Regions from separate parts of the Serpentinimonas sp. SSL01 genome, predicted to be linked through region 2. Evidence: predicted binding sites of a transcription regulator. Region 2 holds the regulator's gene; the other holds the start of a gene.
The links. Region 2 encodes FNR, which switches genes on or off when oxygen is low (the NO sensors DNR and NnrR bind a similar motif). Its sites were predicted from a motif close to TTGATNNNNATCAA; they were not measured.

Region 1: ACVMK0_RS07505 (fatty acid desaturase) is a predicted target of FNR. The motif match lies at 2,978-2,991, and genes of this name have one in related genera.

The regions. Positions count from the first base shown of each region.
Region 1 covers NZ_CM150487.1:1,589,971-1,604,434, forward strand. Annotated here, with positions in the region: gene ACVMK0_RS07495 (symmetrical bis(5'-nucleosyl)-tetraphosphatase) at 1-85, shown strand, start outside; gene ACVMK0_RS07500 (DEAD/DEAH box helicase) at 98-1,576, opposite strand; gene ACVMK0_RS07505 (fatty acid desaturase) at 1,727-2,869, opposite strand; gene rpsT (30S ribosomal protein S20) at 3,096-3,401, shown strand; gene ACVMK0_RS07515 (DUF3579 domain-containing protein) at 3,587-3,931, opposite strand; gene ACVMK0_RS07520 (acetylornithine/succinylornithine family transaminase) at 4,177-5,382, shown strand; gene argF (ornithine carbamoyltransferase) at 5,410-6,366, shown strand; gene ACVMK0_RS07530 (BaiN/RdsA family NAD(P)/FAD-dependent oxidoreductase) at 6,398-7,642, shown strand; gene grxD (Grx4 family monothiol glutaredoxin) at 7,726-8,061, shown strand; gene ACVMK0_RS07540 (lytic transglycosylase domain-containing protein) at 8,094-8,684, opposite strand; gene ACVMK0_RS07545 (proline--tRNA ligase) at 8,746-10,491, opposite strand; gene ACVMK0_RS07550 (RNA pyrophosphohydrolase) at 10,648-11,373, shown strand; gene ACVMK0_RS07555 (CNP1-like family protein) at 11,370-11,942, shown strand; gene ACVMK0_RS07560 (hypothetical protein) at 11,950-12,111, opposite strand; gene ACVMK0_RS07565 (DNA-binding protein) at 12,123-12,284, opposite strand; gene proB (glutamate 5-kinase) at 12,575-13,756, opposite strand; gene cgtA (Obg family GTPase CgtA) at 13,805-14,464, opposite strand, start outside.
Region 2 covers NZ_CM150487.1:1,285,356-1,299,819, forward strand. Annotated here, with positions in the region: gene aceA (isocitrate lyase) at 1-1,072, opposite strand, end outside; gene ACVMK0_RS06105 (sulfite exporter TauE/SafE family protein) at 1,310-2,020, opposite strand; gene hemN (oxygen-independent coproporphyrinogen III oxidase) at 2,059-3,438, opposite strand; gene fnr (fumarate/nitrate reduction transcriptional regulator Fnr) at 3,588-4,307, shown strand; gene ACVMK0_RS06120 (hypothetical protein) at 4,357-4,659, opposite strand; gene ccoG (cytochrome c oxidase accessory protein CcoG) at 4,733-6,169, opposite strand; gene ccoP (cytochrome-c oxidase, cbb3-type subunit III) at 6,188-7,096, opposite strand; gene ACVMK0_RS06135 (CcoQ/FixQ family Cbb3-type cytochrome c oxidase assembly chaperone) at 7,126-7,263, opposite strand; gene ccoO (cytochrome-c oxidase, cbb3-type subunit II) at 7,284-7,913, opposite strand; gene ccoN (cytochrome-c oxidase, cbb3-type subunit I) at 7,927-9,417, opposite strand; gene ccoS (cbb3-type cytochrome oxidase assembly protein CcoS) at 9,488-9,625, opposite strand; gene ACVMK0_RS06155 (heavy metal translocating P-type ATPase) at 9,630-12,122, opposite strand; gene ACVMK0_RS06160 (universal stress protein) at 12,278-12,721, shown strand; gene lgt (prolipoprotein diacylglyceryl transferase) at 12,728-13,546, opposite strand; gene ilvD (dihydroxy-acid dehydratase) at 13,550-14,464, opposite strand, start outside.

The sequences.
Region 1 (14,464 bases), 300 kb from region 2:
GGCCCGGTTGTCCGCAGCCGCTTCGACGCATACGCCGCAAATCATCAAGGTGCAATGCCCGCAGGAACAAAAGCCGGGGCGCTGAAAACCCGGCCGCTCAGGAAACCGGCTCGGGATTGGGCAGTTGCTCGCATGCAGCGCCAGACTCGACCACAACCGCAGCCTTGAACAAAGCCGCCACCTTGCGTTTGGAGCGGATGAACGGCGAACCGGTGCGCGCCCCCGTGCCTGCCTTGGCAGACTGCAGCTCCCACTCGGGCTTGGCCTCGGGTGCCAGCTTGGGCTGGTAGGGCTGCTCAAAGAACGGGTCGGCGGCCGGTCGCGCTGCCCGCTGCGGGCGCAGGGCGCGCACCTCGCTGCTGCCACGCGGGTCGTGCCAGAGGCGCTGGCCGTCGTTGATGCGGCCCGGCTCGCCACCGAAGCGGCGACGGTCGGATTCGAGCTCCAGCGGCTCGATTTCGATCTTTTTTCCGAGCAGTTTTTCGATGTCGGCCAGCGACTTGGCATCGCGCCCACTGACAAAAGAAAAAGACTGCCCAGACGACCCAGCACGACCCGTGCGGCCAATGCGGTGCACGTAGTCTTCGGCGTTGAAGGGGATGTCGAAGTTGAACACCGCCGGCACGTCTTTGATGTCCAGCCCGCGTGCCGCCACATCGGTGCACACCAGCAGCTGCACCGCGCCGCTTTTGAAGGCCTCGAGGGCTTTGAGGCGTTCGTCTTGGCTCTTGTCGCCGTGCAGCGCCGTGGTCACGAAGCCGTCGCGCTCGAGTGTGCGCGCCAGCCGCGCACAGCCGAGCTTGCTGTTGACGAACACAAACGATTGGCCGATCTCGCGCTCGCGCAGCACCTGTTTGAGCGCCTGCAGCTTGTCGTTTTCTTCGATGCGGTAAAAGCGCTGCTCGATGGTGGCAGCGGTGGCGTTGGAGCGCGCGACCTCGATGGTCACCGGGTCTTGCAGGTAGCTCGAGGCCAAGCGCTTGATTTCGGTCGAGAAAGTGGCCGAGAACAACAAGGTGGTGCGCTGCTTGGGCAAATACGACAGGATGCGCTGCAAGTCGGGCAAGAAGCCGATGTCGAGCATGCGGTCGGCTTCGTCGAGCACCACGTATTCCACTTGGTTGAGCACGCAGTTTTTGGCCTCGATGTGGTCCAGCAGCCGCCCGGGCGTGGCCACCAGCACCTCGACGCCGCGCTTGAGTTCGGCGGTTTGCGGCTTCATGTCCATGCCACCAAACACCACCGTGCTGCGCAGATCGGTGTATTTGGCGTAGAGCTCAATCTGTTGCGCCACCTGCACCGCCAGCTCGCGCGTGGGCAGCAGCACCAGTGCCCGCACCGGATGCCGCGCCGGCGAGGTGGAGGCGCTGGCGTGCTTGAGCAGGCGCTGCAGCAGCGGCAAGGAGAAGGCGGCGGTTTTGCCGGTGCCGGTCTGGGCCGCGCCCATCACGTCACGGCCTTGCAGCACCACCGGAATGGCCTGCGCCTGGATCGGCGTCATGGAAGTGAAGCCGAGTTCGGCTACGGCACGGGCCAGCGGCTCGGCCAGCGAGAGTTCAAAAAAAGCAGGATTCATCTAAGGCGGATTGTCGCACCACATCGTGACAAAGCAAAAAACGCAAACGGGCGAGATGTTGCGCGGCCGCAACGCGATAGGACGATCAACCTCAACCCAACCGTAACTGAGCCGCGCCAGAGAAGGGGCTCAAGAAAACGGCGGCTCGGCTCAAACGGCGTACGAAGGCGCCTGCGCGCTGGTCGGGCGGCCCTGGAAGTCGGTCCAGCAGCGCTGGGTGAAGTCGTAGAGCTTGCACTTGCGCGCGGTCTCGAAGTACCAGCGCCAGCTGAACTGCTGCACGATGATGCGCCCGGGCAGCATGTCTTCGAGCTTTTGCTGCGCCTCTTTGAGCTTGTACAGCGGCACGCTCATGTCCACATGGTGCGCGGTGTGCTCCATGATGTGGTGCACCAACGCACCGATTTGGTAGGGAAACTTCAGGTGCACGGTGGTTGAAACGAAGGGTGCGGCCTTGGCCCAGAGGTGTTTGTCGTCGTGCCACTGCACGCTGGTGTGGGTGTGGTGCACATAGACCACGAAGCCGATCATGGCGTTCCAAAACAGGAACGGCACCACGAAGCCCATGACGACCAGCAGCCACACCGCCTGCCCGGTGGCCAGCGCCGCCCACACGAGGCCGGCGATCCACAGCAGCGCCACCGCCGAAACGAAGACCCCATCCCAAATGAACTCGCGCCGCTGCGTCCCCATGTAGGTTTTGCGCGGGAAAAACATGCGCAGCCACCACATTTCGATCAGGTAGTACAGCGCCGGGCCCCAGCCGCTGCGGTAGATGCGCTCGAGGGCGCGGCGGCCAGGCGAGAGCGCTTCGAACTCGGCTTTGGTCAGCGGCGCCCAGACGAAATCGACGCCCTTGAGGTTGGTGTAGCCATGGTGCACCACGTTGTGGCCCACTTCCCACAGGCTGTAGGGGGTGAGCGAGGGGATCATGGCGATGCGCCCCAGCACCCGGTTCAGGCCGCGGTGCGGGGTGTAGCTCTGGTGGCAGGCATCGTGCCCGATGATGAACAGGCGCCCGATCACGAAACCCGCCGCCAGCGCGCACAGCAGCTTGGCCCACCAAGCCTGGAGCAAAATGGTGCCGGCGATCAGGGCAGCAAAAATGGCCCAATCGAGCACCAGCAGCGCCACCGCGATGGCGGTGCGGCGCTCGGCCAACGGCGTGATCCAGCCGCGGATGACCTTGCGGTGCGGCAGCGGGGCCCCAGCAGGAACCGGGCGCTCAGGGGCAGCAGAGGCTGCGGCTGGGAGCGGCTGCACGCCGCTTAGGGGGTCTGGTGTGGTGTGCATCGAGGAAAGCAAGGGATAAAAATGTCAGCACACAGGCCGTGGCAGACACATTTGCAGGCAGCCAAAAACTGCACCAGAATATTCTATCCTGCCCGCCCTTACAGCAGCTTGACCGCGATCAAAGACTGCAAAAAACAGCAGTCTATTCCTAGCCCCAAGCGGTGGCAGAGGCCTATAATGCAGGGTTTTGCTGGCAACATCCACAAACCACTTAAGGAACCCACACATGGCCACCAAGCCGAAGAAAAAGAACCCCCGTCTGGCCTCAGGCCGCAAACGCGCGCGCCAAGACGTCAAACTCAACGCCGCCAACACCTCCCTGCGCTCCAAGTACCGCACCGCCGTCAAGAAGGTCGAGAAGGCCGTGCTGGCTGGCGACAAGAGCCAAGCCAGCGCGCTCTTTGCCCAGATGCAAAGCGTGGTGGACACGGTCGCCGACAAAGGCATTTTCCACAAAAACAAGGCCGCCCGCGACAAGAGCCGCCTGTCGGCCAAAGTCAAGGCCCTGGCCACCAGCGCCGCAGCGGCCTGAGCACCAGCCAGACCGACCGCCCAGGCTCGGGGGCTGCTTAACCCCCGCACCGCCTGCCGTTTGAACCGGGTGCGCTGCCAGCAAATCCCGCTCACCAACAAAAAACCGCCTCTTAAGGCGGTTTTTTGTTTTGCCAAACGCCTGTCCGCCATGGGCTGGCGGCGCTGCAGCGCTCGAGGTCTGGCTTATGGGGTCGGAACGCTAGGTATTGGGCCGATAGACCCCTCATCAGGCAGCAAACACGCCTCCACCACCTCCAGCTCGTTGTCGCGTGCGAAGCCAATCACAAAGTCCCAGGCCATGGGGTCGTAGTCGCGCAAGGCGGTGTTGAGCACCACGCACTTGACGCCGTTGATCACCTTCGGATTGCACCAAGGCGAGTAGCCCAAGTGCGCGCCCGGCATCCGCCCTGCTGGGTGAAAAGGGCTCATCACCCCGGATAAGCGCTCGGCCCAGTCGCTGGGGCGAAAGGGTTTGCCGCTGCGGGTGCGGCCCTGAATGAAGACTTCATTGGCGCTCGGGGAGACCATTTGGGTTCAGGCCTTAAAGGGTGGCTCGCCAGCGGCCGCCGAGGATCGCTCGCTGCACGTGGAGAACCGGTAGAGACCGATGGGTGGATGCAAGTATTCTATCTTATATAAGACTTGTGCGCGGCTTCCCCGCCTCTGCCCCTCAAGCTGCGCCTACAATGTTCGTTTTAATCCTTGGCAGTGCCGAGGGCCGGGCATCGCCCTGCTTTCTTCTTCTCACCCACTTTTCGATCAGGACTCGATCCATGCTGCCAGCCGCCCCGGTGCAACCGCACGTCATGAACACCTACGGCCGCTTGCCGATCGAGCTCTCGCACGGCAAGGGTTGCCGCGTCTGGGACGTGCACGGCAAGGCCTACCTCGATGCGCTGGGCGGCATTGCCGTCAATACGCTCGGGCACGCGCACCCCAAGCTGGTGCCAGCCTTGAAAGAGCAGATCGGCACCCTGATGCACATCAGCAACTACTACCACCACCGCTACACCGAGCAGCTGGCGCGGCTGCTGGTCGAGCGCTCGGGCCTGAGCAATGTGTTTTTCTGCTCCAGCGGGCTCGAGGCCAACGAGGCCGCGCTCAAGCTGGCGCGCAAATTTGGTCACAACAAAGGCATCGCACGGCCCGAGGTCGTGGTCTATGAAAAGGCTTTTCATGGACGCTCCATCGCCACTTTGAGCGCCACCGGCAACCCCAAGGTGCAGGCCGGCTTTGAACCGCTGGTCGAGGGCTTCATCCGCGTGCCGCTCAACGACGCCGAGGCCATCCGCCGCGCCACCGCTGGCAACCCGAACGTGGTGGCGGTGTTCCTCGAGGCCATTCAGGGCGAAGGCGGTGTGCACCCGGCCAGCGCCGACTACCTGCAGCAGGTGCGCGCCCTGTGCGACGCCAACGACTGGCTGCTGATGATCGACGAAGTGCAGTGCGGCATGGGGCGCACCGGCAAGTGGTTTGCGCACCAGTGGGCCGGCATATTGCCCGACGTCATGCCGCTGGCCAAGGGGTTGGGCTCGGGGGTGCCGATCGGCGCCGTGGTGGCGGGCCCCAAAGCCGCGCAGCTGTTCCAGCCCGGCAACCACGGCAGCACCTTTGGTGGCAACCCGCTGGCGCTGCGCGCCGGCATCGAGACCATCCGCATCATGGAAGAAGACGGCCTGCTCGAGCACGCGGCCAAGGTCGGTTTTCAGTTGCAGACCCTGCTCAGCACCCAGCTCATGCACGAGCCCGGCGTGCGCGCGGTGCGCGGCAAGGGGCTGATGGTCGGCATCGAGCTCGATCGCCCCTGCGCCGTGCTGGTCGAGCGCTGCGCCGAAGCCGGGCTGCTCATCAGCGTCACCGCCGAGCGCGTGGTGCGGCTGGTGCCGCCGCTGATTTTGAGCGGCGCCGAGGCCGACGAGATCGTGGCCCTGCTCGTGCCCCAGATCAAGCGACTGCTGGCTGAGCCCCTGGCCGCCTAAACCCACCCACCCTTCAGAGCGCCCTCCATGTCAGCCACCGCCATCAAGCACTACCTACAGTTCAAGGATTTCACGGCCGCCGAGTACGCCTACCTGTTTGAGCGCGCCTGGCTGATCAAGCACAAGTTCAAAACCTACCAAAAGCACCACAGCCTGTGCGACCGTACCCTGGCCATGATTTTCGAGAAGGCCAGCACGCGCACCCGCGTCAGTTTCGAGGCCGGCATGTACCAGCTGGGCGGCAGCGTGGTGCACCTGACCACCGGCGACAGCCAGCTTGGGCGCGCCGAGCCGATCGAAGACAGCGCGCGCGTCATCAGCCGCATGACCGACTTGGTGATGATCCGCACCTACGAGCAGAGCAAGATCGAGCGCTTTGCCGCGCACTCGCGCGTGCCGGTGATCAACGGCCTGACGAACGAATTCCACCCCTGCCAGATTCTGGCCGATCTGTTTACCTGGCTCGAGCACCGCGGCCGGCGCGCCGACGGCACGCTCGACGTGGGCGCGCTGCGCGGCATGACGGTGGCTTGGGTGGGCGACGGCAACAACATGGCCAACACCTGGCTGCAGGCGGCACAGATTCTGGGCTTTGGCGTGCGCGTGAGCACCCCCAGCGGCTACGAGGTCAAACCCGAAATCGCGGGCGTGGCCGCTGCGGCCAACTGCTGGCAGGTGTTTGACGACCCGCTGCAGGCCTGCGCCGGCGCCGATCTGGTGACCACCGACGTCTGGACCAGCATGGGTTTTGAAGCCGAAAACGCCGCACGCCAGCACGCCTTTGGCGCTTGGTGCGTGACCCCACAGCTGATGGCGCAGGCCCACCCCAAGGCGCTGTTCATGCACTGCCTGCCCGCGCACCGCGGCGAAGAAGTGGCGGCCGAAGTGATCGACGGCCCGCAGAGCGTGGTTTGGGACGAGGCCGAAAACCGCATGCACGTACAAAAAGCCCTGATGGAATACCTGCTGCTGGGCCGGCAGTGAGCCCAAAGCCCGCGCACCCCCGACTGCTTGCATGACCCCGGTTTTTGACGTCGTCATCGTCGGCGCGGGCGCGGCGGGCCTGTTTTGCGCCGGCATCGCCGGCCAGCGCGGCTTGCGCGTGCTGCTGCTCGATCACGCGCCCAAGGTGGCCGAAAAAATCCGTATCTCGGGCGGCGGGCGCTGCAACTTCACCAACCGCGAGCTCGACCCGCGCCAGCCGCAGCGCCACTTCCTGAGCCAGAACCCGGCCTTTTGCCGCTCGGCGCTGGCGCGCTACACCCCGGCCGACTTCATCGCCTTGCTGCAGCGCCACGGCGTGGCCTTCGAAGAAAAACACAAAGGCCAGTTGTTTTGCAGCCGCTCGGCGCAAGACCTGATCGCTCTGCTGCTGCACGAATGCGGCGCCGGCGGCGTGACGCACTGGCAGCCCTGCGGCGTGCGCGCCGTGCACTGGCACGACGGCGCACCGGGCAGCGCCTCCTACCGGCTCGAAACCGAGCGCGGCGCGGTGGCTGCACACGCTGTGGTGGTGGCTACGGGCGGCCTGCCGGTGCCCAAGATCGGCGCCAGCGACTGGGGCTTGCGGCTGGCGCAGCAGTTTGGGCTGCCCATCGTCGCACCCCGGCCAGCGCTGGTGCCGCTCACCTTCGAACCCTCTGGCTGGGCCCCCTTCGCGCACTTGGCGGGCTTGGCGCTGCCGGTGCACATTGCAACCGGCAACAAAAAACAGGGCATGGCTTTTGACGAAGACCTGCTCTTTACCCACCGCGGTTTGAGCGGCCCGGCAGGGCTGCAAATCTCGAGCTACTGGAACCCCGGTCAGCCCTTGCGCATCGACCTGCACCCCCAAGCCCCGCTCGAAGCCACGCTGCTGGCGGCCAAGGCAGCGGGCGTGCGCAAACGGCTGCCCAACCAGCTGGCCCAGCAGCTGCCGCAGCGCCTGTGCGACACCTGGACCGAACACCGCCCCGACTGGCAGCGCCCCGTGAGCGATTGCAGCGACAAGGCGCTGGCGCAGCTGGCGGCCAGCCTGCACCAGTGGGCACCCACGCCCCACGGCGACGAGGGCTGGGCCAAGGCCGAAGTCATGCGTGGCGGCGTGGACACGCGCCAGCTGCGCTCGCAAAGCATGGAATCGACCCAACCCGGGCTGTACTTCATCGGCGAAGTGGTGGACGTGACCGGCTGGTTGGGCGGCTACAACTTCCAGTGGGCCTGGGCCAGCGCCCACGCCTGCGCACTGGCGTTGCCCCAAGCCAGCCACTGCAGCCCGTAGGGTTTTAGGCGCTGCAGAAAAACAGGAGCTGAGGGATAATCCGTCACTTTTCAAGCCTTCCCCTTGCCATCCCACCCACCCCCATGAGCGACACCCAACAACGCATCGACAGCCTGGTCAAAACGCACGACGTCGTGCTGTTCATGAAAGGCACCGCCACCTTCCCCATGTGCGGTTTTTCGGGCCGTGCGCTGCAAATCCTCAAAGCCTGCGGCGTCGAGTCCAGCGCCGTCAAGGCCGTGAACGTGCTCGAAGACCCCGAAATCCGCCAAGGCATCAAGGACTACAGCAACTGGCCCACGATTCCGCAGCTGTTCGTGCGCGGCGAGTTCATCGGCGGCTCCGACATCATGATGGAGATGTACGAATCGGGCGAACTGCAGCAGGTGCTTGCCTCCTCCAGCGCCTCCAAGGCCTGAAACCCGGCGGTTTAGTCCCAGTCCCAGCGCTTTTAACCGATCTGCCAGCGCCGCTGCGCCGCAAACACGGCGTTTGGGTAGGGGCTGCGCCCGCGGCTGCCGTTGTAGCGCCCCAGCGCCATAAACAGGTCGCCGCGTTCGCGGTCTAGGTAGTGGCGCATAATCACGCAGCCAAAGCGCAGGTTGGTTTTGAGGTGGAACAGGCCGCCCACGTCGCCATCGCCGATCAAGCGCGCCCAAAAGGGCATGATCTGCATATAACCGCGAGCCCCCACGACCGAGATCGCAAACTGCCTGAAGCCGCTCTCGACCTGGATCAGGCCCAGCACCAGCGACTCATCGAGGCCGGCGCGGCGGCTCTCGTACCACACGGTCTGCAAAAACTCCACGCGCTCGTTCAAGTCGGGCTTGCGCCGCGCCAGCCGCGGGCTGATTTGCGTCAGCCAGCGCAGGTAGGCCATGCGCGCCTCGGTGCTGGCAAACTCGGGCTCGAGCGGGTCGGCGAACTCAACCGCTGCGCGCAAGGCGTGGCGCACCGAATCGGCCAGCGGCTCCTCGAGCTGGCTGGCCGCCGCCGGGCGCAGCGGCCACGCGGCCACCGAGGCTGCAGCAGCGCCAGCCATGGCCACCGTCCAGCGGCGCCGGCTCCAACGGTCCTTGGCTTCGCACGCTGCCATCACCCGCTCACACCCCCAGCCGCTCGCGCAACCATGGCAATGCCTGCGCCAGCTCCAGCTTGCTCGCTTGCGCCTCGCGCCGGTGCTGGTACTCGATCTGGCCGTCTTTGAGGCCCTTGTCGCCCACCGTGATGCGGTGCGGCACGCCGATCAGCTCCCAGTCGGCAAACATCGCCCCCGGGCGCTCGCCGCGGTCGTCGAGCAGCATATCGACCCCCAGCGCCTTGAGTTCGCCATACAGCCGCTCGGACGCCGCGCGCACCGCCGGGCTGCGCTCCATGCCGATGGGGCAGATCACCGCCGTGAACGGCGCGATGGCGTCGGGCCAGATGATGCCACGCTCGTCGTGGTTTTGCTCGATCGCCGCCGCCGGCAAGCGCGTGATGCCGATGCCGTAGCAGCCCATCTCGAACGGTTTGGGTTTGCCGTCTTCGTCTAGAAAAGTGGCGTTCATGGCGCGGCTGTACTTGGTGCCCAGATAGAACACATGCCCGACTTCGATGCCGCGCTCGATCAGCAGTTCCCCGGCGCCGTCGGGCGAAGGGTCGCCGGGCAGCACGTTGCGGATGTCGGCCACCAGGTCGGGCTCGGGCAAATCGCGGCCCCAGTTGACACCGGTGAGGTGGTGGTCGGCTTGGTTGGCACCGCAGACCCAGTCGGCCATCAACGCCACTTCGCGGTCGGCCAGCACCTGCACCGGCCGCTTGAGCCCGATCGGCCCTAGGTAGCCCGGGCGGGTGCCAAAGTGGGCCATGATTTCGGCCTCGGTGGCAAATCGGTAGCCCAGGTTGAGCCCCGGCAGCTTGCCCACCTTGACCTCGTTCATGTCGTGGTCGCCGCGCAGCAGCAGCAGCCAGATGCGGCTGCCCACGAGTTCATCGCGCTCGTTGATCTCGTCGGTGGCCAGCACCAGCGATTTGACGGTGCGCGCCAGCGGCAGCCCGAGCAGTTCGGCCACGTCGGCGCAGGTGCTGCGGCCCGGCGTGGGCGTGAGCGTCAGCGGCTGGCTCGGGGCCGGGCGCGGGCCGGCTGGGGCCAGCACCTCGGCTTTTTCGAGGTTGGCGGCGTAGTCGCTCTGGGGGCAATAGACGATCGCGTCCTCGCCGGTGGCGGCGATCACCTGAAACTCCTCGCTCAAGTCGCCGCCAATGGCGCCGCTGTCGGCGGCCACGGCGCGGTAGCGCAGCCCGAAGCGCTCAAATATGCGCCGGTACGCCGCCGCCATGGCTTGGTAGCTGGCCTGCGCCGCGTCGCGATCGCGGTCGAAGCTGTAGGCGTCTTTCATAGTGAACTCGCGCCCACGCATGAGGCCAAAGCGCGGCCGGCGCTCGTCGCGAAACTTGGTCTGAATCTGGTAAAAGTTTTTGGGCAGCTGCTTGTAGCTGCGCAGCTCTTGGCGCGCGAGGTCGGTCACCACCTCTTCGCTCGTGGGTTGCACCACAAAGTCGCGCTCGTGCCGGTCTTTGATGCGCAGCAGCTCGGGCCCCATCTTCTCGAAGCGCCCGGTTTCCTGCCACAGCTCGGCCGGCTGCACCACCGGCATGGTGAGCTCGATCGCGCCGGCGGCGTCCATCTCCTCGCGCACGATGCGCTCGACCTTGCGGATCACGCGCAGCCCCATGGGCAGGTAGGTGTAGATGCCGGCCCCGAGTTTTTTGATCAGGCCGGCGCGCAGCATCAGGCGGTGGCTGGCCACTTCGGCGTCGGTGGGGGCTTCTTTGAGGGTGGAGATAAAGAACTGTGAGGCTTTCATGGGCGTGCGTGCGTTCCCGATTGGCACCCGCAAGCCCACTGGGGCCACCCTAGGCGCCGCTGACGCTTGCGCCCAAGGCCGCAGAGACCCCACACGAGGCCCACAAAAGGGCGCAGACCGTGCATAATCGGGACAGTTTAAAAATTGGGGTTGATTATGCTTGACAGAGACGGCTTTAGGCCGAATGTCGGCATCATTCTGCTCAACCAGAAAAACCAGGTGTTCTGGGGCAAACGCATACGCACCCATTCGTGGCAGTTTCCGCAAGGTGGCATCGACCGGGGCGAATCCCCCGAGCAAGCCATGTACCGCGAACTGCACGAAGAAGTCGGGCTCAAGCCCGAGCACGTGAGCGTCGTGGCCCGCACGCGAGACTGGTTGCGCTACGAAGTGCCGGACCGCTACATCCGCCGCGATGCACGCGGCCACTACAAAGGCCAGAAACAGATCTGGTACCTGCTGCGCCTGCTCGGCGGCGACTGGCTGCTCAACCTGCGCGCCACCGCGCACCCCGAGTTCGACGCTTGGCGCTGGCACGACTACTGGGTGCCCCTAGACGTGGTGGTCGAGTTCAAACGCGGCGTCTATGAAATGGCGCTCACCGAACTGGCGCGCCACCTGCCCGCCGACACCCGCCACCGCAGTGGGCGGGGTTTGCTGCACCCGCGCCCCAGCTTGGCCAGCGTAGGCCGGCCCACCCCACCTAGCACGGCCAGCGGCGCCGGCGCGGCCTCGCACCCAATGCCCGTGCACATGCCTGTGAATATGCCCGCACACATGGAGCTGCCCCCAGGCGCCACCTTCGAGCCCAACCCCCAGTTTGACACCACGGTGCAAACGCCTGTTGCACCTGTCATGCCCGCTCGGCCCACCCCTCCATGATCAAACTGCGCCCCTCAACCCCTGTTGCACGCCAGCTCGGCGCCCTAGCGCTGGCAGCGGCCCTGCTCGCTGCCGTGGCACCCGCCACCGCGCAGTCCCTGTTTTTGACCGATGGCGAGCAGTGGCAGGAAGGGCCCGTCCCGGCGCCGCCGGCCTTCAGCACCCAGGGCCTGGTGCCCTTCGAGGTGGGCGTGGACTCGCCGCTGCGCTTTGCGCTCGTACCCGATACGCTGCAACTGGGGGCCGATGGCGTGATTCGCTTCGTGGTGGTGGCGCAAAGCGCCAGCGGTGCCGTGAACGTGATGCACCAAGGCCTGCGCTGCCGCAGCAACGAATCGCGCACCTATGCGCGCTGGTCGCCAGCGCAGCTGCCGCTAGGCAACCCTTTCAACTCCGAAGCCGGCCAGTGGATCAGCGCCGGCCAAACCCCTTGGCAAGACTGGCGCGACCACGCCGCCGGCCGCCCCGCTTGGGCACTGGCCCGTGCCGGACTGTGCGACGGCGCCGCCCCCAACGGCACCCCGGCGCAGATGCTGCGCGCGCTGCGGGCGCAGGGGCAGCAGCGCTAGGGGGTGTCTAGACTCGGCTGCTTGATGAAGCGACAAGTTGCTTGACATGTACCTTTTCGGCGTAGGCGACCGCGCTGTACTCGCGCCGCCCTTGGCGCACGTACACCAGCGCCCCGACGGCCAGCCCGGCCTTGCCCAAGCACAGTTGCACCTGCTGGCGAAGCGACATTGCAGCGGCCATCAGAGCGCCCCCGAGGTGCCGGGCTTGGTGCGAACGCGCTTGGGCAGGCGCGCGTCCATCAGCGTCAGGCCGATGTCGTCATGGGCGCTATCGAGCAGGTTCTCGAGTGCCTGGATCTCGCCAAAAACGTGCAAGGCCCGGGCGATAAAGTGGATAGGCACGCGCGCATCGCCTTTTCGATGCGGCGTACTGTGCTCAGGGAGGCGCCCATGCGCTCGGCCAACGACGCCTGCGTGAAGTGGCGCCGACGACGCGCCAGCGAGATGTCGGCGCCGAGCTTGTGCATGGCACGCTGGACCGGAAGGGGCAACGGTTCGTCCATATAAAAGCTCCATGAGGATGTTTACGTAGTATAAATGCTTTCGTCGGAGCTATTATATTTCTGCAAGCGTGAGCTAGGGCACACAATCTTGGGCCGGCCACACCTACCCATGCGTTCCCCACGCCACCCTCACCCCCCGCGCTGCGTCAGCACCAGGTTGTCGCGGTGGATCATTTCGGGTTCGGCGGCGTATCCGAGCAGGCGCTCGAAGTCGGTCGAGGCTTTGCGGCACAGCAGGCGCGCTTCGGCGGCGCTGTAGTTGGCCAAGCCGCGTGCGAGCTCGCTGCCGTTGGGGCCGCGCAGGGCGATCACGTCGCCTCGTGCAAACTCGCCCTCGACCGCCGTCATGCCGATGGGCAGCAGGCTCTTGCCTTCTTGCACGATTTTGGCGGCGGCGCCGGCGTCTAGGCGCACCGCGCCGCGCAGTTGCAGGTGGTCGGCCATCCACTGCTTGCGCGCTTGCAGCTTGGGCGTATCGGCCAGCAGGCAGGTGCCGATGGGCTCGCCCTCGAGCAGGCGCAACAGCGCGTCGGGCTCGCGCCCCCAAGCGATCACGGTGCTGGCGCCCGAACTGGCGGCGCGCTTGGCGGCCAAAATTTTGGTGATCATGCCCCCGGTGCCGATGCGCGAGCCGGCCCCACCGGCCATGGCTTCGAGCGCTGGGTCGCCGGCGCGCGCGGCCTGGACAAAGCGGGCTTGCGGGTCGCGGCGCGGGTCGGCGCTGTAGAGCCCTTTTTGGTCGGTGAGGATGACGAGCAAATCGGCCTCGACCAAGTTGGCCACCAACGCGCCCAAGGTGTCGTTGTCGCCGAACTTGATCTCGTCGGTGACCACGGTGTCGTTCTCGTTGATCACCGGCAGCACCCGGTGCGCCAGCAGCGTGAGCAGGGTCGAGCGGGCGTTGAGGTAGCGCTCGCGGTCGGCCAGGTCGGCATGGGTGAGCAGCACTTGTGCACTGCCCAGCCCCAACTGGCGCAGCTTGGTTTCGTACATCTGCACCAGCCCCATCTGGCCCACGGCGGCGGCGGCTTGCAGCTCGTTGATGGCTTTGGGGCGCACGGCCCAGCCCAAGCGCTTCATGCCCTCGGCAATGGCGCCGCTGCTGACCACGATCGCCTCGCGCCCCTGCCCCACCAGCTTGCTGAGCTGCGCGCTCCACTGCCCGATGGCGGCTTCGTCTAGGCCGCGGCCTTCGTTGGTGACCAGGCTGGAGCCGACCTTGACCACAATGCGCCGCGCCGCACGCAGCCGCTCGGCCACGGCGGCCTCGGGGACGCGCCATTCAGGCGCCAAGCTGGCTGGTTGATCCATGTGTAAAAAAGATGAGCGGGCAGGATGAGGCGGCGCAGCGCGACAGTTTTAAGGCTCGAAGCGCGGATCGACCTCGGCTGGTGGCCGTTCGGCCTGCTGGCTGGCGGCGATGTGCTGGTAGATTTGCTGCACCAAGCGCTCGCAGCCCTCGCGGGTGAGGGCCGAGATCTCGAACACCGGCCCCTTGTGGCGAAAGCGGCGCACAAAGTCGCGCACGCGCTGCGCCCGCTCGGCTTCGGGCACCATGTCGAGCTTGTTGAGCACCAGCCAGCGCGGCTTGGCGTGGAGCGCCGGGTCGTATTTTTTCAGCTCTTTGACGATCGCCCGCGCCTGCGCCACCGGATCGACCGCGTCGTCGAAGGGGGCCAGATCGACCACGTGCAGCAGCAGCCGGGTGCGCTGCAGATGACGCAAAAACAGGTGCCCGAGCCCCGCGCCTTCGGCTGCGCCTTCGATCAGGCCCGGCAGGTCGGCGATCACAAAGCTCTTTTCAGGCCCCACGCGCACCACACCCAAATTGGGGTGCAAGGTGGTGAAGGGGTAGTCGGCGATCTTGGGCCGGGCGTTGGACACCGCGGTGATGAAGGTCGATTTGCCGGCATTGGGCAGGCCCAGCAGGCCGACGTCGGCCAGCAGCTTGAGCTCGAGCTGCAAGTTGAAGCGCTGCCCGGGGTGGCCTGGGGTTTTTTGGCGCGGGGCGCGATTGAT
Region 2 (14,464 bases):
TGAACTGGTACTTGTAGCCCAGCGCCGACAGTTCGTCTTGGAACTTGGCGATGGTGGCGTCGTCGAGGTTTTTCTTCCAGTTGAACGAGGGCGAGCAGTTGTACGACAGCAACTTGCCGGGGCAGGCGGCGTGCACGGCTTGGGCAAACTCGCGCGCAAAGCCGAGGTCGGGGGTTCCGGTTTCGCACCACACCAGATCGGCGTAGGGCGCGTAGGCGACGCCGCGGCTGATGGCTTGCTCGAGGCCGTTTTTGACGCGGTAAAAGCCCTCTTGGGTGCGCTCACCGGTGAGGAAGGGCTTGTCGTTGGCGTCGTGGTCGCTGGTGATCAGGTTGGCCGCTTCGGCGTCGGTGCGCGCCAAGATGAGCGTGGGCACGCCCATGGTGTCGGCGGCAAAACGCGCAGAAATCAGCTTCTCGATCGCCTCTTGGGTGGGCACCAGCACCTTGCCGCCCATGTGGCCGCATTTTTTCACGGCCGCGAGCTGGTCTTCGAAGTGCACGCCCGCGGCGCCGGCGGCGATCATGTTCTTCATCAGCTCAAAGGCGTTGAGCACGCCGCCAAAACCGGCTTCGGCGTCGGCCACGATGGGCAGGAAGTAGTCGATGAACTCGGGCGAACCGGGCTCGATACCGCGGCTCCACTGGATTTCGTCGGCGCGCTTGAAGGTGTTGTTGATGCGGCGCACCATGGTCGGGACCGAATCGTAGGCGTAGAGCGACTGATCCGGGTACATGGTTTCGGAGCTGTTGCCGTCGGCCGCCACTTGCCAGCCCGACAGGTACACCGCCTCGAGGCCGGCCTTGGCTTGCTGCATGGCTTGGCCGGCGGTGATGGCGCCAAAGGCGTTGACGTAGCCCTTTTTGGCGCCGCCGTTGACGCGCTCCCACAGGGTGCGGGCGCCGTTTTGCGCCAGCGTGTACTCGGGCTGCACGCTGCCGCGCAGACGCACCACGTCGGCGGCTTTGTAGCCGCGCTTGACGCCTTTCCAGCGCGGGTTTTGCGCCCAGTCGAGCTCCAGCGCTTCGATCTGCTGCTGGCGGCTGAGTTGTTTGTTGATGGCAGAGGACATGCTTCACTCCTGAAGGTTAAAAAAACGGTGGGGCTGCGGCAACGGCCTAGGGGCCAATGCGCCGCGCCGTTGCCTGTAGTGTAAGACCGCAGCGGGGTCAGCCGTGAATCTTATGTCTTATACAAGACAAAAAAATAGCCATTTAAAAACAATGTACTACCGGCCGTATTTTGCATTAAGAAACGACTTTTCTTATTGAGAAAAATTTATTGCAGCGCAGCAACGTGACATTTTGCATTATGAAACTATGCAGTCGGTATGCAAAAACGCCACTGGCTCGTCGCACCACAAACCCGTGGGGTGCGCGATGCCCATCCACAGCGCCGCGCTCGAGACCAGCACCAGCGCCAGACCCGCCAGCCGGATGCCCCAGCCGCCGCTGCGCGCGTCTTTGAGCTTGAGCAGCAGCCACGGCGCTGCCGTGAGCGAGACCATGGTGCCCAGCGCAAAAGCGGCCATGATGGCGGCGCCGTTGACCACGCTGGCCGACAGCGAGGCCACCAGCAGCGCCGAATACAACAGCCCGCAGGGCATGAGCGCCCAGCCCACGCCCAGCACCGCCGGCGCTTTGGGGCCGAGCCGGTTCATGAGCGGGCGCGCACGCCGCCACACCCCTTGGGCCCAGCCCTCGATGAAGGCCGGCTGGCGCGCCTGCAACAGCAGCACCAGCCCCAGCAGCAGCGCCGCCACGTGCATCAGCGTCCAGAGCGGGCGGATGATGGCGGTGTGCTGCCCCATCCAAGCCAAGCCCTGCACGGTGCCAGCGGCCAGCGCGCCCAGCAGCGCGTAGCCTATCAGGCGGCTGAACTGGAAGGTGAGCAAAGCGCGAACGCGCCGCGGCTCGCCGGCGTGGGCAATGCCGGCGCAGGCCGCGCCGCACATGGCGATGCAGTGCGGGCCGCCCACCAGCCCCATCACCAGTGCCGAAAGCAGCATCGATTCAAACATGGGCCGACTCTAGCAGCTTGGCAGCGGCGTTGCAGCGATCAAATGATTTTGGAGAAGCGTGCCCGGTCGCGGTCTTGCTGCAGGTGCTTGTCGAACTGCATGGCGATGGCGCGCACCAAGTACCAGCCGGTGTCGCTGACTTCTATGCTGCCCGCGCTCAGGCGCAGCAAACCCATCGCTTCGAACTCGCGCAAGCGCTCCAGCTCGGGTTCAAAATAGCTTTTGAACTCGATCAGGTGCGCCAGACCGACAGCCTCGAAATCCACCCGCCCCTGACACATCAGCGCCATGATCACGGCGCGACGCAGCAGGTCGTCGCGGCTCAGCGCCAGCCCACGCACGATCGGCAGCCGCCCTTGGTCGAGGTGGTCGTAGTACTCTTCGAGCGTCTTGGCGTTCTGGCTGTAGGTGGCCCCGATGCGGCCGATGGCCGAGACCCCGAGGGCGATCAAATCGCAGTCGGGCTGCGTGCTGTAACCCTGAAAATTGCGGTGCAGCCGCCCCTGGCGCTTGGCCACCGCCAAGGCATCGGTGGGCAGCGCGAAGTGGTCCATGCCCACATAGACGTAACCCGCTTGGTTGAAGATCTCGAGCGAGATCGAGAGCATGGCCAACTTGTCGGCTGCCGGTGGCAGTTCGGCGGCCACGATGCGCCGCTGCGGCTTGAAGCGTGCCGGCAAATGCGCGTAGGCGTAGAGCGCAATGCGGTCTGGGCGCAGCTCGCGCACGCGCTCCAGCGTGTGGCGAAACGACTCGGGCGTTTGCTGCGGCAGGCCGTAGATCAGATCGACGTTGACGGATTCGAAGCCGATGCGCCGCGACGCCGCCACCAAGTCGAACACCTGCTCGGCGGGCTGGATGCGGTGCACGGCCTTTTGCACCGTGGGGTCAAAATCCTGCACGCCAAAACTCAGGCGGTTGAAACCCAGGCGGTGCAGGTGCTCCAGCCGCGCAGGGGTCACGGTGCGCGGATCGACCTCGATCGAATACTCGCCCCCCGGCACCAGCTTGAAGTGGCGCTGCACCATCGCCACCAGATCGCTGAGCTCCTCGTCCGACATGAAGGTCGGGGTGCCGCCGCCGAGGTGCATCTGCGACACGCTGTGGCCCGAGCCCAGATGGCGGCACTGCAACTCGAGCTCGCGCGTGAGGTAGCGCAGGTACTCGGCCGACTTGCTGTGGTGCTTGGTGATGACCTTGTTGCACGCGCAGTAGTAGCACAGCGAATCGCAAAACGGGATGTGGACATAGATCGACAGTGGCAAGGCCAGCGAGCCGGCATGGCGCTGGCGCAAAGCCTGCACATAGTCTTGCTCGCCAAAGGCTTCGACGAAGCGGTCGGCGGTCGGGTATGAGGTGTAACGGGGGCCGGGCACGTCAAAACGCCGCAGCAACCCCTCGTCGATGACAGGTTTCACTAAAATTTCTCCTGGTGCGAGAATATGCACCGAACATCCCCCCTCACCCTTGACCTGAGTCAAGTCGAGCCCATTTTTTGTTTTCTTTGACGCGCGCCCCACACGGCAGCACATGGGTTAAGCTTCGCGCACTATTTGGCCGCGCTTACATGGATATTCAGAGCATCAAAGTCGCCTGTTCAGGCTGCAATCTGCGCGAGTTGTGCTTGCCTATGGGGCTCAAACCGCAAGAGCTGGAGCATCTCGATCAGATCATATCGAATCGGCGCCGCATCAAACGCGGAGCGTCCCTGTTCAGCGCGGGCGAAGCCTTCACCGCACTGTACGCGGTGCGCTCGGGTTTTTTCAAGACCTGCATCACCAGCGCCGACGGGCGCGACCAAGTCACCGGTTTTCAGATGATGGGCGAGATCATCGGCATGGACGGCATCGTGCACGACCAGCACGCCTGCGACGCGATCGCGCTCGAAGACGCCGAGGTCTGTGTGCTGCCCTTTGACCGCATCGAGCAACTGTCGCGCGAGTTCAGCGCCTTGCAGCACCATGTGCACAAGATCATGAGCCGCGAGATCGTGCGCGACCAGGGCGTGATGCTGCTGCTGGGCACCATGCGCGCCGAGGAGCGGCTGGCGGCCTTTTTGCTCAATTTGGTGCAGCGGCTGCACGCGCGCGGGTTTTCGCAGTCTGAACTGGTGCTGCGCATGACGCGCGAAGAGATCGGCAGCTACCTGGGCATGAAGCTCGAGACCGTGAGCCGCACCTTTTCGCGCTTCATGGAAGACGGCATCATCGACGTGCGCCAGCGCTACGTGCTGATCAAAGACACGCAGGCGCTGGAGCGGCTGGTGAACCCGCCGATGCGCAACTAGGGGCCTAGGCTCTGCTCGTGTGCCACGAGGCGCCGCTTTGCAGGGCACCCTACTGCCGTGGCGGCGGGACCTCGGGGCTGGCAGCGTGGTTGCGCGCTTCGCGTGCCGGGCGCAGGCTAGCCAAGTAGGTGGCGCGCTGTTCGGGCGTCATCATCTGCAAACGGCGTTGATCAGCTGGCACCATGGGCGCATTGCGGTCCAGCACCGGGTCGCGGTTTTTGACGGCGGTGACGACCAAGGCGAGCGACAGCGCAATCGATGCAGCCGGCAGACCAAACACCAACCACGTGTAAGGCTCACGGTACCAAGGGGCAGGCTTGGTCGGGGCTGGGGCGGCTTGGGCAGTGCTCATGGTATTTGAGTGTAGGTCTGGAGGCTAAAAGGTCAGGCGCAGGCACAAAAAACCTGTGTGGCTGCAACGGTGTTCATTGACGCGGCATCATAAAGACCGAGTCTTGGCGCACCGTCATGGGTTCGGCACCCAAAGATTGCACCTCGAAGTGGATCGGGTGCATGCCCGGCGCGCTGCTGCCCGGCGGCACACGAACCGTCACCGCCAGCGCCCGCGCACCCGTAGGCGCGAGGGAGAATTCGGTCTCGGAGATCACTTGCAAACCCGGCAAACCGTGCACCACCAGACGCAAGGGTTGCTCTTGCTCGGTGGCGTTGAGCATGCGCAGCGTGTAAACGTTTTCCACGTAGCCTTGTTGCACCACACGCGACAAAATGGTCGAGTCGCGGATGACGTCGAGCTTGAGCGGTGTGCGCAGGTACAAACTGGTGAACAGCGCCACGGTGATGAGCAGCAAAATGGCACCGTAGGCCAAGATCCGCGGCCGCAGCACGCGGCGCCACATCTGGGCCGAGGTCCAGCCCTGCTCGAGCCCGTTTTGCGTGGTGAAGCGCACCAGCCCTTTGGGGTAGCCGACCTTGTCCATGACCTGATCGCAGACGTCGGCGCAAGAACCGCAGCCTATGCACTCGTACTGCAAACCCTTGCGGATGTCGATGCCGGTGGGGCAGACTTGGACGCAGAGCGAACAATCGACGCACGAGCCCAATTTGAGCAGCGACAGATCGGCTTGGCGCGAACGGCGGCCACGTGGCTCGCCGCGCTGCGCATCGTAGGTCACGATCAGGGTGTCGCGGTCGAACATCGCGCTCTGGAAACGCGCGTAGGGGCACATGTGCTTGCACACCAGTTCGCGCATGTAGCCGGCGTTGCCGTAGGTGGCAAAGCCATAAAACAAAATCCAGAAGCTTTGCCAAGGCCCGAGCTCGGCCTGCCAGACCGCCAGCCAGAGCTGTTCGATGGGGGTGAAGTAACCCACAAAAGTGAAGCCGGTCCACAAGCCAAAGGCGATCCAGAGCACTTGCTTGAGGGTTTTTTTGCCGTATTTCTCGAGCGTATGGCCGGATTGATCGAGCCGCATGCGGGCCGTGCGGTCGCCTTCGACCAGCTTTTCCATCCACAGATAAATTTCGGTGTAAACCGTCTGCGGGCAAGCAAAACCGCACCACAGGCGTCCGGCCACGGCCGTAAACAAAAACAAGGCAAGCGCCGAGATCACCAACAACCCAGTGAGGTAGATCAGGTCGTGCGGGTAGAGGATGAGGTTGAAGAGGTAGAAGCGCCGTTCTTCGAGGTCAAACAAAACAGCCTGCCGGTTGTTCCATTGCAACCAGGGCAGACCATAAAAGACGATCTGGGTCAGCCAGACCGTGGCCCAACGCCAGTTGGTAAAGACCCCCGCGACGGAGCGCGGATAGATCTTCTGCCGGTCGGCGTAGAACGTAATTTCGATTTCTTCGGGGCCAGCGGCGGGTTGAGCACCGCTGGCTGGGGGTCGGGTATCAGACAAAGCCAAAACTTCTCAAAGTTAGTTTTGCACCGGGTTGGACTTGGCCCACACATAGGCGGTCAGGACGTGGATCTGCTGCTCGGACAGCAACACGTTTTGCGGCGGCATGACGTTTATGATACCTTCATTGATGCTGCGCACCACGGCATCGACCCCAAAACCATGCAGCCAGATGTCGTCGGTCAGGTTGGGGGCACCGATCAGATAGTTGCCCTTGCCTTCGGCGCCGTGGCAGGCGATGCAGGTGGCAAAGTTGGCCTTGCCGGCGGCTGCCCGCACGCTGTCGTGCGGCGCGCCCGAGAGGCTCAACACGTAGTGCGCCACGTTGAGCACGTCTTCGGGCGAACCCACGGCTTCGGCCAAGGGCGGCATGACCGCTACCCGACCTTGGGTGATCGAGACTTTGATGGCCTCGGGGTCGCCACCCCAAATCCAGTCTTTGTCGGTCAGATTGGGGAAGGTCAGGCTGCCGCGGGCGTCGGCGGCGTGGCAGACGGCGCAGTTGTTCATGAACAGGCTTTCGCCGATCTGCATCGCAACCGGGTCAGCGGCCAGTTGTTGCACCGACATCTGCGCGAAGGCCTCGAACTTGGGCGCCACCCTCGCCTCGTTGGCTGCGCGCTCGGCCTGGTACTGCCCCACCGAACTCCAGTTGAGCAAACCGGGAAACTTGCCAAACATCGGGTATAGCAGGCCATAGATCAGGGCGAAGACCACGGTGATGATGAACATCCAGACCCACCACTTGGGCAGCGGATTGTCTTTTTCGATGATGTCCTCGTCCCAGACGTGGCCGGTGGTGTTGTCTTTGGTCGGGGCAACCTTGACCCGGCTGGTGTACCAGAGCAGGCCCAAGCAGGCCAAGATGCTGATGAGGGTCAGCCCAGCAACGTAGTAATGCCAGAAATAGCTTGTGAAGTCGCTCATGATGTTTCTCTTGTGAGTGAGTGCGCGGCTTAATCTTCTTTGAAGGGCAGTTGGGCGGCGTCATCGAAACGGCCCTTGTTGTGCCTGGACCACGCCCACCAGACGATGCCCAAAAACACCACCAAACTGACCACGGTCACAATGCTGCGGTAATCGTTGATATCCATGCTCGCCGCTCCTGGCCGCCTCAGCGAACCGAAGTACCCAGAACCTGCAAATAGGCAATCAGAGCATCCATCTCAGTCTTGCCCCGCACCGCGTCGGCGGCGCCTGCCACCTCTTCGTCGGTGTAGGGGTGCCCGAGCAGCTGCAATACCCGTAAGCGCGCTGGCATGGCGTCGGCGTTGACCATGCGGTCGGCCAGCCAAGGGTAGGCGGGCATGTTGGAGTAGGGGCGCAGCGAGCGCGGATCCATCAGGTGCTGGCGGTGCCATTCGTCGGAAAAGCGACCACCGATGCGGTGCAGATCGGGGCCGGTGCGCTTGGAGCCCCACTGGAACGGCCGGTCATAGACAAACTCACCGGCGAGCGAGAAGTGGCCGTAGCGCATGGTCTCGGCATGGAAGGGGCGAATCATCTGCGAGTGGCAAACGAAGCAGCCCTCGCGGATGTACACATCTTTACCCGCCAGCTGCAGCGCGGTGTGGGGCTTGAGGCCCTCGACCGGCTGCGTGGTCGATTTCTTGAAAAACAGCGGCACGATTTCAACCAGACCGCCGATGGAGATCACCAGCAGGATGAGCACGATCATCAGGAAGCTGTTGGTCTCGACCTTCTGGTGCGACATGCCCTTGGTGGAGGGGGTGTTGTTAGCCATGTTGATGCGCTCCTCAGGCGTGGGCAGGTGAAACCGCTGGAATCTTGATTTGCGGCACGGGGCCTGCACGCAAGCCCGCGCGGACCGTCATCCAGACGTTCCAGGCCATGATGCACATGCCGGCAAAGTACATGGTGCCGCCAATCAGGCGGATGGCGTAGAAGGGATAGCTGGCACGCACCGATTCGCTGAAGGTGAAGGCCAAGGTGCCGTCGTCGGCCAAGGCACGCCACATCAGGCCTTGGGTGACACCGGCAATCCACATGGAGGCGATGTAGATCACGATGCCGATACAGGCGATCCAGAAGTGCAGCTCGATGGCGTTGATCGAGTACATCTGCTTTCGCCCAAACAAGCGCGGGATCAGGAAGTACAGCGCACCCATGGAGATCAGGCCGACCCAACCCAGCGCACCCGAGTGCACGTGGCCGATGGTCCAGTCGGTGTAGTGGCTCAAGGCGTTGACGGTCTTGATCGACATCATCGGGCCTTCGAAGGTCGACATGCCGTAGAACGAGAGCGAGACGATCAGGAAGCGCAGGATCGGGTCGTCGCGCAGTTTGTGCCAAGCGCCCGAGAGGGTCATGATGCCGTTGATCATGCCGCCCCAAGACGGTGCCAGCAGGATGAGCGAGAACACCATGCCGAGGGATTGGGTCCAGTCGGGCAGCGCGGTGTAGTGCAGGTGGTGCGGGCCGGCCCACATGTAGGTGAAGATCAGGGCCCAGAAGTGGACGATCGAGAGCCGGTAGCTGTAGATCGGGCGCTCAGCCTGCTTCGGGATGAAGTAGTACATGATGCCCAAGAAACCAGCGGTGAGGAAGAAGCCGACCGCGTTGTGGCCATACCACCATTGGATCATGGCGCTTTGCACACCCGAGTAGAGCGAGTAGGCGTGCAGCAGACCGGTGGGCACGGCCAGGCTGTTGACCACGTGCAGCAGCGCCACGGCCAGAATGAAGGCGCCAAAGAACCAGTTGGCGACGTAGATGTGGTTGATCTTGCGCGTGGCCAAGGTGCCGAAGAACACGATCGCGTACGAGACCCAAACCGCGGTGATCAGGATGTCGATCGGCCAGATCAGCTCGGCGTATTCTTGGCCCGAGGTCAGGCCCAACGGCAGCGTGATCGCGGCCAAAACGATCACCAGCTGCCAGCCCCAGAAGGTAAAGGCGGCCAGTTGCGGCAAGAAGAGCTTGGTCTGGCAGGTGCGCTGCACCACGTAGTAGCTGGTGGCAAACAGCACACAGCCACCGAAGGCGAAGATCACGGCGTTGGTGTGCAGCGGACGCAGGCGCCCGAATGAGAACCACTCGAGCCCGAACTGGCCCAAGTTGAGCGCTGGCCAGAGCATCTGGGCGGCGATGACGACGCCAACCAGCATACCGACCACACCCCAGACCACCGCCATGACAGAGAACTGTCGGATGACTTTGTCTTCATAGATGCCCTGCCGGGCATCGGACACGCCGCCTATCTGGGCATCCGCCGTGATTGCACTCATACACCTACTCCTCTTATTAAAAACACCGCCAGAGTGTCGCCGCTGGCGCGGCTACGCCGCTTGATCTAGATCAATCGTTTTTCAAAATCCGCTCGCCTTCGCGCTCGACATTATCGTATTGACCGTTGTAAAGCGCCCACCAGAACACCCCTATGATGGCCAGCACCAGCAGCACCGACAAGGGGATCAACAACAACAAAGATTCCATGGCATCACCTCGTGAAGGCTGCTACCGGCAACAGGGCCGGATCGGGGGCAGGAAAGTCGGGCAGGCGCGACAGCCGCAGCGCGTTGCCGATGACCACAAACGAGCTCAGGGCCATACCCAGACCGGCCAACCAAGGGGGCACGAAGCCAGCGATCGCCAGCGGCACCATACTGCCATTGTAACTAGCCGAAAAGACCAAGTTCTGTTTGAGTATACGCATGGTGCGCCGGGCTTGGCCTATGGTTTGTACCAGTTCGGACAAACGACCGCTTTGCACCACCAGGTCGGACTGCGACTGCGTCAGGGGCGCGCCGTGGCCGAGCGCGAACGAAACTTGGGCGCGCGCCAGCACCGGGCCGTCGTTCATGCCGTCGCCCACCATGGCGATCTGCGCCCCTTGGGCTTGCAGGGCGGTGACGACTTCGAGCTTGCGCTCGGGGCTGGCCTCGGACACCACTTGGGTGATGCCCAGCTGCTGCGCCACGCGTTGCACCGCGCCGACCTTGTCGCCCGAGAGCAGATGGACCTGCAAGCCCATGGCGCGCAAGTCGGCCACGGCTGCGGCGGCATCGGCGCGCACGCCTTCGTCCATGACGAAGGTGGCGAGCCAACCCTGCTCGTCACTGAGGTAGGCGCAAGGTGCGTCGGCCACGCTAAGCCCCTGTGCCAGCAGCTGGTCTTGGTCCAGCCCGCACAGCGCCGCCGAACCAAGTTTGTACACGCCCCCACCGGCACGCTCGAGCACCAAGCCGGCACCGGGGACGTCGCGCACCAGATCGGAAGCGACCTGCGACACGGCGTCGGGGGCGGCAGCACCAGCGTCTGAAGTGGCGGCAGCACCAGCGTCTGAAGTGGCGGCGGCGGCAGCGGGTGCAGCCGCACTTGCCGCTGGCCGAGCCCGCGCCGCAATGGCGCGCGACACCGGGTGCAGCGAGGCCGAGGCCAGCGGCCAAGCCAGCTCGAGCGCTTGCTCAGCCGTGAGGCCCGGGCGCACCAGCGCCTCGCGCAATACCACCCGGTCTTGGGTCAGGGTGCCGGTTTTGTCGAACACCACGGTGTCGATCTTGCACAGGGCCTCGAAGGCCAGCAGGCGCCGCACCAGGATGCCGCGCTCGGCCAGCGCCCCGGCCGAGGCCAGCATGGCCGACGGGGTCGAGAGCGCGAGCGCACACGGGCAGGTGGCCACCAAGACCGCCACCGCGATCGGTACCGCCAAGGCGGGGTCGATCTGCCACCAGTACCAGGCGCCGAAGGCGGCGCTGAGCAAGACCGCCACCAAAAACGGCCCGGCGATGCGGTCGGCGAGCTTGACCAGCTCGGGTTTTTCGGTGGACGCCTGTTCCATCAGCGCCACGATCTGGGCGAAGCGGGTTTCGCGCCCGAGGCGCTCGATGCGCACCAGCGCCGTGCCGGCGAGGTTGTAGCTGCCGGCCACCACCGTTTGGCCGCGCAGCCGCGTCACCGGCTGCGATTCGCCGGTGAGCAAGGCTTCATCGACGGTGGCGCTGTCGCCGAGCACGGTGGCGTCGCCGGGGAAGGCGATGCCGGCTTGCACGCGCAGCACGTCGCCCACGCGCAGGCGTTTGAGCGAGACGGTCTCGAAGCTGCCGTCGGCCAACTGGCGCTCGCACTGCTCGGGCAGGCGGTTCATGAGCACGTCGAGCGCGCCGGCGGTGCGGTCGCGCAGGCGCGAGACCAAGTAGCGCCCACCGAGCAGGAAGAACACGAACATGGTGAGCGAATCGAACCAGATTTCGTGCCCCCACACCCCCGTGGGGTCGAAGGTGGAGCCGGTGCTAGCGATGAAGGTGACCAAGATGCCGATCGAGACCGGCATGTCCATGCCGATGCGCCCGTGGCGCAGGTCGCGCCAGGCGCTCTGGAAAAACGGCATGCTGGAGAACAGCACCACCGGCACGCTCAGCATCCAGTTGGCCCAGCGCAGCAACTGGTCGTAAACATAGGGAATTTCGCCCGGCTCGGTGATGTAGAACGGCCACGAGTACATCATGACCTGCATGGTGCAAAAGCCGGCCACGAACAGGCGCCACATCAGCAGCCGAGTTTCGGCCAAGCGCTCCTCGACGCTGAGCGCTTGGCGCATGGGCAGCAGCCGGTAGCCGCTTTGGCCCACATTGCGCGCCAGCGCCGAGAGCAGGGTCTGGGCCGGGTCCCAGCGCAGCGTGACGCGCCGGGTGGCGGCGTGCACCCGCACCGATTCGACGCCACGGCGCCCGCCCAAGGCGGCTTCGACGGTTTCGGAGCAGGCCGGGCAGTACATGCCCTGCACCATCAACACCGCTTCTTGCAGTTCGCGCCCGTCCACCTGCACCGGGTGACAAAAGTCCTCTTGCTCGATGGGGTCGTCGAGCACCAAAAAATCGTCGTCGACGGTGAGCGGGCCGCGGTGCTGGCCCAATAGCGAACCCAACCCCTGGTCAGGCACAACGGCCCCGGCAGCCAGATCACTGCCTGTTACGGTGGTGGAATTCGACATGCGGGCGAGCATACCATCGGGCTTGGCTGCGCCGGCTTGATTTAGATCAAGTCTGAGGGATATTTGGATGTGCGCGCAGGGCCAGCGGGCGGATCGGGGCCCGGCGTTGCAGGCACAATGGAGTCACCCCCCATTTTTTCTGGAGCTCAATTGCCATGTACCAACGCATCCTCGTGACCACCGATGGCTCGGAACTGTCGGATCAGGCCGTCGCGCACGCGCTCAAGCTCGCCAATGCGCTCTGCGCCGAACTGCTGGCGCTGCGCGTGGTCGCGCCCTACCCCAAGACCTATTTCGAAGGCGGTGTGGCGCTGGCCGAAGAAGAAGTGCGGCGCATCGAACAGCAGTGGCACGATGACGCCATGGAGAGCCTGCACGCGATTCAGGCCGAGGGCCAAAAGCTCGGCGTCAAGGTGCGGCCGCTGACGGTGCAGTCGGAACTGATCGCCGAAGCCATCATGGCAGCCGCGCAGCAGCACAAGGCCGACCTGATCGTGATGGCCTCGCACGGTCGACGTGGCCTCAAGCGCCTGCTGCTGGGCAGCGAAACCCAGCAGGTGCTGACGCACACCAGCATACCGGTGCTGGTGCTGCGTTAATTTTTCTTAAGCGGCTGTGGCGCGCTGCCGGTGCGCCCAGCCCCACAGCGCAGCCCCGGCCAGCACCATGGGCAGGCTCAGCCACTGGCCCATGCTCAAGCCCAGCCCAAGCAGCCCGAGGTGAGCGTCGGGCTCGCGCCAGAACTCGGCCGTGAAGCGCAGCAACCCATAGCCCACCAAAAACGCCGCCGACACCTCGCCCAAGCGCCGCGGCCCTCGTGCGTACAGCCACAGCAACACAAACAGCAGCAGCCCCTCGAGCAGCGCCTGGTAGATCTGCGAGGGGTGGCGCGGCAAATCGCCGGCGCCGCGAAACACCATCGCCCACGGCAGCGCCGGGTCGGCCACGCGGCCCCAGAGTTCGCCGTTGATGAAGTTGCCAATGCGCCCGCTGGCCAGCCCTACGGGGATGCACGGGGCGATGAAATCGGTGATCTGCAGCCAGTTGCGCTGGCGCCGCCACGCAAACCAAGCCATGCCCAGCAACACGCCGATGAAGCCGCCGTGAAAGCTCAAGCCGCCCTCCCAGACCGCAAAAATGCGCAGCGGCTCGGCCAGAAACTCGAGCGGGCGGTAAAACAGCGCATAGCCTAGGCGACCGCCGACGATGATACCGATCACGCCCAAAAACAGCAGGTCTTCGATGTCGCGCCGGCCCCAGCCCAGCGCCGCGTAAGTCGGGTGCCGCAGCCGGAGCAGCGTAAGCCCAAAGAACAGCGCAAAGGCGATCAGGTACATCAGCCCGTACCAGTGGATGGCCAGCGGCCCGAGCTGCAGCGCCACCGGGTCGATCTGCGGGTGCTGCAAGAAAGTGCTTGCGCTCATGCTTTAGTCCAGCGCCGACAAATCACGCACCGCGCCCTTGTCGGCCGACAGCACCAGCTTGGCGTAGGCCTTGAGCGCCGCCGAGACCTTGCGCGGACGGGGCGCCGCCGGCTTCCAGCCGAGCTGGTTTTGCACTTGGCGGCGCTGCGCCAGTTCGTCGGCGCTCACCAGCAAGTCGATGCTGCGCTGCGCGATGTCGATGCGGATGCGGTCGCCCTCGCGCACCAGGCCGATGGCGCCCCCGGCTGCCGCCTCGGGTGAGGCGTGGCCGATGCTCAGGCCCGAGGTGCCACCCGAAAAGCGCCCGTCGGTGAGCAGCGCGCACGATTTGCCCAGCCCCTTGGACTTGAGGTACGAGGTCGGGTAGAGCATCTCTTGCATGCCGGGGCCGCCGCGTGGGCCTTCGTAGCGGATCACGACCACGTCGCCGGGCACGATCTGGTCGCTCAAAATCGCTTGCACGGCCGCGTCTTGGCTCTCGAACACGCGCGCCGGGCCCTCGAAGGCGCGCAGGGTCGAGGTGGGTACGCTGGTGGTGTAGCGCAGCTGCTCGGCCTCGAACATGCTCTGATCGACGCCGGCGGTTTTGACGATGCAGCCATCGAGCGCCAAGTTGCCGTAGAGCACCGCCAGCCCGCCATCGCGCGAGTAGGCGTGCTCGAGGTCGCGGATGCAGCCTTGGGCGCGGTCGGTGTCTAGGCTGGGCCAGCGCTGGCTCTGGCTGAAGGCGGTCTGGCTCGGCACCCCACCCGGCGCCGCCAAGTAAAAGGTTTGCACCTCGGCGCTGGGCGCACCCATGATGTCGTACTGCGCCAACGCCGCTGCAAAGCTCGGGCTGTGCACGGTGCCGCAGTGGGCGTGCAGCAGGCCGGCGCGGTTGAGCTCGCCCAAAATGGCAAAAATGCCCCCAGCGCGGTG